DNA from 3 places in the Ornithinibacillus liuyingii genome. Region 3 is predicted to be linked to each of the others. Evidence: predicted binding sites of a transcription regulator. Region 3 holds the regulator's gene; each other region holds the start of a gene.
The links. Region 3 encodes CtsR, which represses protease genes until heat stress. Its sites were predicted from a motif close to ATGGTCAATAAAGGTCAAACA; they were not measured.
Positions count from the first base shown of each region.

Region 1: a site for CtsR is predicted at 1,518-1,538, ahead of clpP (ATP-dependent Clp endopeptidase proteolytic subunit ClpP). Genes of this name have one in related genera too.
Region 2: a site for CtsR is predicted at 1,452-1,472, ahead of ACSKT4_RS07505 (ATP-dependent Clp protease ATP-binding subunit). Genes of this name have one in related genera too.

Region 1 is NZ_JBPWOS010000003.1:73,225-76,424, forward strand. Features, by position in the region: gene ACSKT4_RS04940 (UPF0715 family protein) at 247-648, shown strand; gene ACSKT4_RS04945 (hypothetical protein) at 768-1,094, shown strand; tRNA gene ACSKT4_RS04950 (tRNA-Arg) at 1,274-1,349, opposite strand; gene clpP (ATP-dependent Clp endopeptidase proteolytic subunit ClpP) at 1,605-2,192, shown strand; gene ACSKT4_RS04960 (HPr family phosphocarrier protein) at 2,277-2,531, opposite strand; gene whiA (DNA-binding protein WhiA) at 2,636-3,200, opposite strand, start outside.
Region 2 is NZ_JBPWOS010000004.1:283,959-287,158, reverse strand. Features, by position in the region: gene ACSKT4_RS07505 (ATP-dependent Clp protease ATP-binding subunit) at 1-1,373, opposite strand, end outside; gene mbcS (acyl-CoA synthetase MbcS) at 1,704-3,200, opposite strand, start outside.
Region 3 is NZ_JBPWOS010000016.1:72-3,271, forward strand. Features, by position in the region: partial or broken rRNA gene rrf (5S ribosomal RNA) at 1-23, shown strand, start outside; gene ACSKT4_RS17695 (MgtC/SapB family protein) at 151-846, shown strand; gene ACSKT4_RS17700 (CtsR family transcriptional regulator) at 1,088-1,549, shown strand; gene ACSKT4_RS17705 (UvrB/UvrC motif-containing protein) at 1,587-2,153, shown strand; gene ACSKT4_RS17710 (protein arginine kinase) at 2,128-3,192, shown strand.

The DNA of each region.
Region 1 (3,200 bases), on a different contig from region 3:
CTAATGGAACAACTATTATTTATTGTGTCTATAAGTGCTTTAGGCTTATGCTTTTGCGTTTTCATTTCGGGGATTATTAATCATGGTTTACGTAATCTGTTTGAATCAAGATACACAAAAGTATCCACCTTATTGTTTGTTATTTATATACTTACCTTCATACCTTACCTAATAATTTCATCTATTTAAAATATGTATTGGTTCCTATATAATAGTTATAGTATGATAGAGATAGGGTGTGAAGGTATGAAAAAATTAAAGGACCTTGATCTGGATTTAGTTATCTCCTTCTCGATTCTTTGTTCTCTTCTATCAGCAGTGACTCTAGGTATACTGACAGTTGTAATAACTTTTCATAGCTTTGTTTTTGGTTATACAGTTATGTATACTATAATTTACTTCCTCTTTTACTTACTTTTTGCTTCTACGATCCAGATTATGCTTAGCTTGAAACCTAAAAAGTTTTATATCCCATACTTGCTAGTTTATGTTGTAGGCGCACTGGTAGCCTCTGCTATTGTATTCTTTTTAATGGATGATGTTGGTAACCCATTTATTATGACTTCGTACTATGTTATTAGTGGATCAGCTGCAATCATTTTTTGGCTATTTGACTCGATTATTTTACAGGGTGAAATAGATAATTAAGTAAGCTATCTTATTAACTGAGTAATTATTGATAGTGTTATTCATATTCTCTCCTCACCCCAAATTGAAAAAATGAACACCTCATATACATTATGCATATACTTAAAGGCCGTGAGAAAATGTCAAAATATGTCAAAATAACCTTTGTGATAACCCTAGTAATTCAAGCGATAGGAACTTTATATAGTACTTATAGTGCTTTTATCTATGGAAATCCTAAAAAAATTATAGAATCAGAAGAAATTGCAGTAGAGTATTTAAAAGAAGAAAAAGGATATCAAAACCCTGGTATACTAATGGTTAAAGGAAACTACAATTGGAAAGGAAGTTATGGAAAAAAATATGGAGGATTCATTATTTTAAAAGACAATAATGATATAGTATACAGTTATGTTATTCGGAATGATAAAATAATTGTACTGGATGATATACCTACAAAATATTAGCTTAGTCATAAAGATTGGTACCATACTAAGATATACAGGAATCGATAGTTGAAAGGATACAAGCATTACTACTAAGTCCGAGATTAGGAACTGAAACCCTAGAGGATACGCGGATGCCTGGCAAACTAAAAAGCAAGGGAAGAGTCGCCCTCTATCCCTTGCTTTTATTTTTTCTAAGACGCGCCCAGAGGGATTCGAACCCCCGGCAAACCTGGTACCGGAAACCAGTGCTCTATCCAGCTGAGCTATGGGCGCATAGTATTTAGTTAATCAAAAAATTGAACACATAGGCTATTATAACGTCTGTAGAGCTAATTAACAAGTATTTTTAGTTGAAAATGGTTTAATTCGTTCATCTGGCGGGCATGATGGAAAGTGTGCTTTTGACAATATAAACAAGATAAAATATTAGTCGAACGTTTTTGTTTGACCTTAATTGACCATTGTTATATGATAAAATTATCCAAAGATTGGATATATCCATAGGAAAAGATTAAAGGAGGAATTCCAATGAACTTAATACCTACAGTTATTGAACAAACAAATCGTGGTGAACGCGCATATGATATTTATTCCCGTTTATTAAAAGACAGAATCATCATGTTAGGAAGTGCAATTGATGATAATGTCGCAAACTCTATCGTCGCTCAATTATTATTCTTAGAAGCTGAAGATCCTGGAAAAGATATTTCCCTATACATTAACTCACCAGGTGGATCCATCACTGCTGGTATGGCGATCTATGATACCATGCAATTTATTAAATCTGATGTATCTACTATTTGTACTGGAATGGCTGCATCTATGGGTGCTTTCCTATTAGCAGCTGGTGCAAAAGGTAAGCGATATGCTTTACCTAATAGTGAAGTAATGATTCACCAACCACTAGGTGGTACACAAGGTCAGGCTACTGACATTGAAATTCATGCAAAACGCATCATTCAAATGAGAGAAAACTTAAACAAAATTCTTTCTGAACGTACTGGTCAGCCAATTGAAGTAATTAACCGTGATACAGAGCGTGATAACTTCATGACAGCTGCAGGTGCTGTGGAATATGGTTTAATTGATAAAGTGTTAGAGCGTAAACCAGAATAGGAAAGTAATAAGAGAGGGCATTCACCCTCTCTTTTTGCTGTCTATAATGTTATCTATTTCACATACTTAAATACGTAAAGGAATTTATTTCTTACTAACAAAAGATACCAAATGATCCAATGCTACTTCCTCATCTGATCCATCTGCAATTAATTTTATCGATTCACCAGTTGTAATCGCTAAACTCATTAGCCCCATGATACTCTTTGCATTTACTCGTTTGCCCTCTTTTTCCAAAAATAAATGCGCGGAATAGCGATTTGCTTCTTGCACAAATTGTGCAGCAGGTCTAGCCTGTAACCCCGTTTCAAGCTCAACTGTAACAACTCTCTCCACCATATATCCTCATCCTCCCCCCAAAGTAAGCGCAAACAGCATGATGTATAATAAAAAAATATTCATGATATTTTATTATATCATGAATATCCAAAATGACAATTAAGTTAAGACAAAATTTCGCCTTGTTTGATTTTTTCTGCAAATTCATCTATTTTCTTAAGTCGGTGATTAATACCTGACTTTGAAATTTTACCACTAGAAACTAATTCCCCTAATTCTTTTAACGATACGTCCTCATGTTGAACCCGTAACAACGCCACCTCGCGTAGCTTTTCAGGTAATGCTTCTAGTCCTACCGTTCTTTCGATCAATTTAATATTCTCAATTTGACGGAAAGCAGCACCAATTGTTTTATTTAAATTAGCGGTTTCACAGTTTACAAGTCTGTTTACTGAGTTACGCATATCTCTTACAATACGTACATCCTCAAACTTAAATAGGGCGTTATTTGCTCCAATAATACTTAAGAACTCGGTAATCTTTTCCGCTTCCTTCATATAAACAATAAATCCCTTTTTACGCTCCAGCACCCTTGCACGTAAGCCAAAAGAATTTAGTAATTCACATAAGGCATCATTATGCTCTTCGCTCGTGTTGGAAATTTCTAGATGGTAAGAAGAGGTCTCTGGATTATTAATCGATCCCCCTGCTAGAAATGCCCCTCGTAAA
Region 2 (3,200 bases), on a different contig from region 3:
AATGATCCAATTGGACGGTATTTAGATTTAAGTCCGGCACGACTTCTGCGAATTGCTTTTGCCACATTATCCACTGCTTCATCTTGACCAATTACTTTCTTACGAAGGTTATCACCGATATTTTTCATTTTCGCTTGCTCATCTGCTTGTAGTTTTGTTACAGGAATACCTGTTTTCTCTTCTACAATTAGTTGGATATCGGAAATATCTACATCGATGACTTGCTCTTTACCTTTAGCCTTTTCAAGCTGCTTTTGTAACTGGATTTCTTGGTAGCGTAAGTTTGCTGCACGTTCATAATCTTCTTGTTCAGCTGCAGCTTCCTTCTCCTTCACGATTTCGTCGATTCGTCGTTGAATAGAGCTAGAATCTTTTTGTGAATTAGCTAGGTTTAAACGGGAACCAACTTCATCCATTAAGTCAATCGCTTTGTCTGGTAAGAAACGGTCTTGAATATAACGTGCAGACAATGTGACAAATGCATGAATAGCTTCTTCTGAGTAACGAACTTCATGGAATCTTTCATAACGATCTTTAATCCCATTTAGAATTTGAATTGATTCTTCAACTGATGGCTCCTTCACGATAATAGGTTGGAAGCGACGTTCCAGAGCAGCATCCTTCTCAATTTTTCGATATTCTTTCAACGTAGTTGCCCCGATGATTTGTAGTTCCCCACGAGCTAAAGCTGGTTTAAGGATATTACCTGCATCCATTTGAGAGCCTTCTGCAGTTCCAGCACCCACTACTTGATGAATTTCATCGATGAACAGAATCGTTTCTTTTCGTTCTTGTAATTCCTTAATTAACTGTTTCATGCGTTCCTCAAACTGACCACGGACGCCTGTGTTTGCGACAAGAGACGCAACATCTAAAATATAGACTTCTTTATGAATTAATTTCGCAGGCACTTGACCTTCTACTATTTTTAAAGCTAGTCCCTCTGCGATAGCTGTTTTCCCAACACCTGGTTCACCAATAAGAACCGGGTTATTTTTATTTCTTCTATTTAATGTTTCAATAACACGTTTAACTTCCTGATCACGACCAATTACTGGGTCAATTTCACCAGCGCGAGCAGCGTCGGTTAAGTTTCTCCCTAGTTGATCAAGCAAACCATTTCGCTTTGTTCTTTTTTGCTTTGTTTTTGTTGATGTATTAGAATATGCTGAACCATTATTTTGGAAAAAGTTATCTGCAAATGCATCATTTTCTCCATCAAAAGGATTAGAGAAAAATCCATTTGCATTCATCATATTTTCTTGGATTTCACGGAAACATGAATTGCAAAGGTGCATCTGCATCTTTTCATGATTCATTTGCATTGCCATATTAATGTTCGCTTCATTTACACCACATTTTTGACATTTCATTTTCCATTCCTCCCGATAATTAAATATCAATAAGATCAAATTTGACTTTGACTATCTTTGACCTTGTGATTTTATTATACTCTGACCTTTTTTGACTTTCAAGTATTTTGTTCCATTTTTTTGAGAGGCAATAGTGAACACGTATCGTACTGTTTTGTAGGTCATCTCTAAAACCATAGTTCATACTCTTTCGCTCACTTCCTATCCCTATATCCCCTTATTTAATCAATTGAACCTTCCTATCAATTATTTACTGCCTATGCGCTAATCTAATTCATCCATTCAGCAGTTCTATCCCTTTTCCCATAAAAAATAGCAGCCAATCGGCTGCTATTGTGATACCTTCCGTTCTATTTCTTTCTTCCTTAATTCTACCCGCCTAATCTTCCCAGAGATAGTTTTGGGCAATTCTTTTATAAATTCTATTTCCCTAGGGTATTTATAAGGTGCGGTTAATGATTTGACATGCTCTTGTAATTCCTTCGTTAATTGACCTGGTTCTTCTTGAACATTTGGTTTTAGAACAACGAAGGCTTTTACAATACTTCCTCGTACCGCATCCGGACTTGCTACAACAGCACACTCCTGGACATGTGGGTGTTTCACTAGAGCATCTTCCACCTCGAATGGTCCGATCGTGTAACCTGAGCTAATGATGATATCGTCACTACGACCTTCAAACCAGAAATATCCGTCCTCGTCTTTTCGAGCTTGATCTCCTGTTATATAAAAATCCCCTCGCCGTGAAGCATTAGTACGTTCTGCATCTTTATAGTACGCTTTAAACAAAGCAGGACTGTTTAAACGAACAGCGATATCACCAACTACATTGACTCCTACTGGTTCACCAAATTCATCTATAATTTCTACATCATTCCCAGGTGTTGGTTTACCCATGGAACCTGGTTTAACCTCCATGTTTTTCATGACACCTAGTAATAATGTGTTTTCTGTTTGTCCGTAGCCATCCCTAACGGTCACATTGAAGTAGGTACGGAATGTATTAATCACTTCCACATTTAATGGTTCACCAGCAGAAACAGCACTATGAAGATGTGTTAGCTGATATCTACTTAAATCATCAACCTTAGCCATTAGGCGATACTCTGTTGGTGTGCAACAGAGGACATTAATCTTATTTTCTTCTAATAAGCTTAAATATTTTTCTGCGTTAAATCTTCCATTATAAATAAAGCCTGTAGCCCCCATACCTAGAACCGATAAGAATGGACTCCATATCCACTTTTGCCAGCCAGGTCCTGCTGTAGCCCAGACCTTATCTCCAGCTTTTACACATAGCCAATTTTCTGGAGCTGTTTTAAGGTGAGCAAATCCCCAGCCATGGGTATGCACAACGCCTTTAGGGTTGCCAGTAGTACCAGATGTATAAGAGATAAAAGCCGTGTCATCTCTTGTTGTAGCTGCCACTTCTAACCTAGGCGATGAATCCTCCATCAGCCCATCGAGAAAATACCAATTATCGACTGGTCTGCCGACTGCAAACTTTATAAGAGAGTCATATTCATGAAGATCTTTATATTGCTCGGTAAAAGTATGATAACTTACCACACCATTTACTTCTCCGTGGCTTATCCGGTATTGTAAATCATTCGTTGTTAGCATTTCGGAACTAGGAACAACTATAATGCCAGCCTTTAAGGCCGCTAAATAAACCTCATAAGCTTCAATTCTACGTGGAATCATGACGAGAAGCTTATCACCTTTTTTTAATTCACTTTCCAGGAAAACGTTTCCAATTTTATTCACGTTTTTCATGAGTTGACCATATGTAATTTCCCGTTTTCTACCTTCTTCGTCTTCCCAAAT
Region 3 (3,200 bases):
GCGAGAGTAGGACGTTGCCAGGCAAGATTTAAGCCAAGAGATTGTATTGTCTCTTGGCTTTTTTGTATATAATATAATTCAATTATCATATTTTCAATTGGAATGACTAAACTGATAAGAGAGAAATAGTTAAGAGAAGGGGGAACTAACATGAATGCGGTCTTTGAAAACTTAATCGATGATAACTTCCTTCTAATAATAGCACGTGTACTAATTGCTTTAGTATTATCTGGTTTGATTGGTTTTGAGCGTGAATTGAAAAATCATTCAGCTGGCTTTCGTACTCATATTCTAGTTGGTGTTGGTGCTTGTTTAATGATGCTCCTATCTTTATTTGGCTTTGAGGCATATATTGAAAAATATAATAATGTTCAATTTGATCCAGCACGTATTCCCTCTTATGTAATTAGTGGGATTGGCTTTTTAGGAGCGGGAACAATTATGGTGTATGGAGGCACGATAAGAGGCTTAACTACTGCAGCTTCCATTTGGGCAGTAGCAGGTCTAGGCCTTGTTGTAGGAGCAGGAATGTATGCTGTCGCTGTATTTACCACCTTGATTATCTTGTTAAGCCTAGTTTTTCTTAATAACTTTGAAAAGCTATTCACTAGAGGCAAAACGTCCCTAGTATTAGAGATTATTTCGTATAGTGGGCTACCAATTAATAAAGTTGTTTCTGTGTTAGAGGATAGTGAGCTAAAAGTAAGACAGGTGGAAGTTATTAAAGTTGAAAATGATCTAAAAAGTATTTTTATAAAGGTTGAACGAAAGGCTAATCTAAATAAAATTGAGTTGTTTGAACGTTTATCTAGTATAGATGCTGTAAAAAGTGTTTCAGAAAGATAATAAGTAACTTTTTAGTCCCCTACACGCCATGAACAGCTGTGTAGGTTTTTTTATATAATTATAAGGGTGGAAGATCTTCTTTAGATAAATGGTTTTGATTGTTATGAATTTGTCTACAATAGTTATTGTAAGATAGTTGCATCTGATAAAATTTGAAGTATAATAAAAGTAAAGTCAAAGATAGTCAAAGTCAATATGGTGGACGAACCTGAGATTACTCTGGAATCTAGGAGGGAACCAAATGAGCAATATTTCAGATGTAATTGAGCAATATTTAAAACAAGTCTTACAAGCAAAAGGGCAAGATGCTATTGAAATAAAACGTAGCGAGATTGCAGATCGATTTCAATGTGTTCCATCACAAATAAACTATGTGATTAATACTCGTTTTACTGTGGAAAAAGGATATATTGTTGAAAGTAAGCGTGGTGGAGGAGGATATATTCGAATAATTCGAATTAGACACCGCGATAAATCAGAATTAATTGATGAGATTATTGAGCTAATTAACCCTACGGTAACACAGCAAGCCGCTGTAAATGTATTAGAACGCCTTATGGAAGAGGGAATCTTAACGGAACGAGAAGCTAAGATAATGGCTAATGGAATCAGTAGGGAGACATTAGCATTTAAATTGCCTCTACGAGATGAGATTAGAGCAAGAATTTTAACCTCTATGCTCACAACATTAAAGTACTTATAAGTTAATCGGTTCAGATTTTAGATAAGGGGGAAACAAGGTGGAGTGTCAGGAATGTCATCAACGGCCAGCTACTTTGCATTATACACAGGTGATTAACGGACATAAGACTGAAATTCAAATTTGTGAGGTCTGTGCAAAAGAAAAAGGATATATGACGTATCCGGAAGATGGATATTCGCTTCACAATCTATTAACGGGACTATTTAACTTTGAGTCTGGAACCGTCGGGTCACCTGGAGCACACTTACAAAAGGAAAAAGATGTTCAATGTCCAAAATGTGGTTTGACCTTTACGGAATTTAAACAAATCGGTAAGTTTGGATGTGGGGAGTGTTACCATACCTTTTCTTCCAATCTAAATCCAATTTTCCGTCGTGTTCATAGTGGGAATACAGAACATAGGGGTAAGATACCGAAGCGAAAAGGTGGCAATTTACATCTTAAGAAACAGCTAGCAAATTATAAGACGGAGTTAAAAGAATTAATTATTAATGAAGAATTTGAACAAGCTGCTGTAATTCGAGATAAGATTAAGGAATTAGAAGCAAAGATTAATCGTAAGGAAACAGGTGATAGTAATGACACTTCAACATTTCATGAATGAAGCAATCAGTCCTTGGATGCGTGAACAAGGTCCAGATCATGATATTGTACTAAGTAGTCGCATTCGTTTGGCGCGTAACTTTGCAGACATGCCATTTCCTATTATTGCCGATCAAAAAGACTTAGAGCAAATCCGTAAATTCTTTAAACAGGAATATGAGCATACGTCATTTGGAGAATATAAGAACTTTGAATTTATCTCGATTCGAGACATAACCGCAATTGAGAAAAGTGTATTAGTAGAGAAGCACCTAATTAGTCCATTACTTGCGAAAAGAGAAGGTGCAGCTGCTACACTAATTTCACAAAACGAACAAGTCTCTGTCATGATAAATGAAGAGGATCATATTCGAATTCAACTATACTTTCCTGGTTTACAATTAACGAAGGCATTAAATAAAGCCCTGGAGTTTGATGATTGGATTGAAGAAAAGGTAAATTATGCTTTTGATGAAAAGCGGGGCTTCTTAACAAGCTGTCCGACTAATGTTGGGACAGGGATGAGAGCATCGGTAATGATGCATTTACCAGCACTTGCTATGACGAAACAAATCAATCGAATGATGCCAGCTATAAATCAGCTAGGACTAGTAGTAAGAGGGATTTATGGGGAAGGTAGCGAAGCATTAGGAAATATCTTTCAAATTTCTAATCAGATTACACTTGGAAAGACGGAAGAGCACATCATAGAAGATTTAGAGAGTGTTGTACAACAGTTAATTGAACATGAGCGAAAGGCTCGTACTAGAATTTTAGAACAATCCGGAATCGAACTAGAGAACCGTATTTTCCGTTCTTTAGGTGTCTTGGAATATAGTAGAATTATTGAATCAAAAGAGGCTGCAAGATGTTTATCTAATGTTAGACTGGGAATTGATTTAGGAATCATTAAAAATGTTTCTCGTAATATACTTAATGAACTGATGGTTTTAACACAACCAGGTTTCTTGCAGCATTATGCAAAAAAGACGCTAACCGCTTCAGAGAGAGATGTACTAAGAGCGTCTTTAATCCGGGAACGATTACAATTTGAGGAATAGGTAGGAGG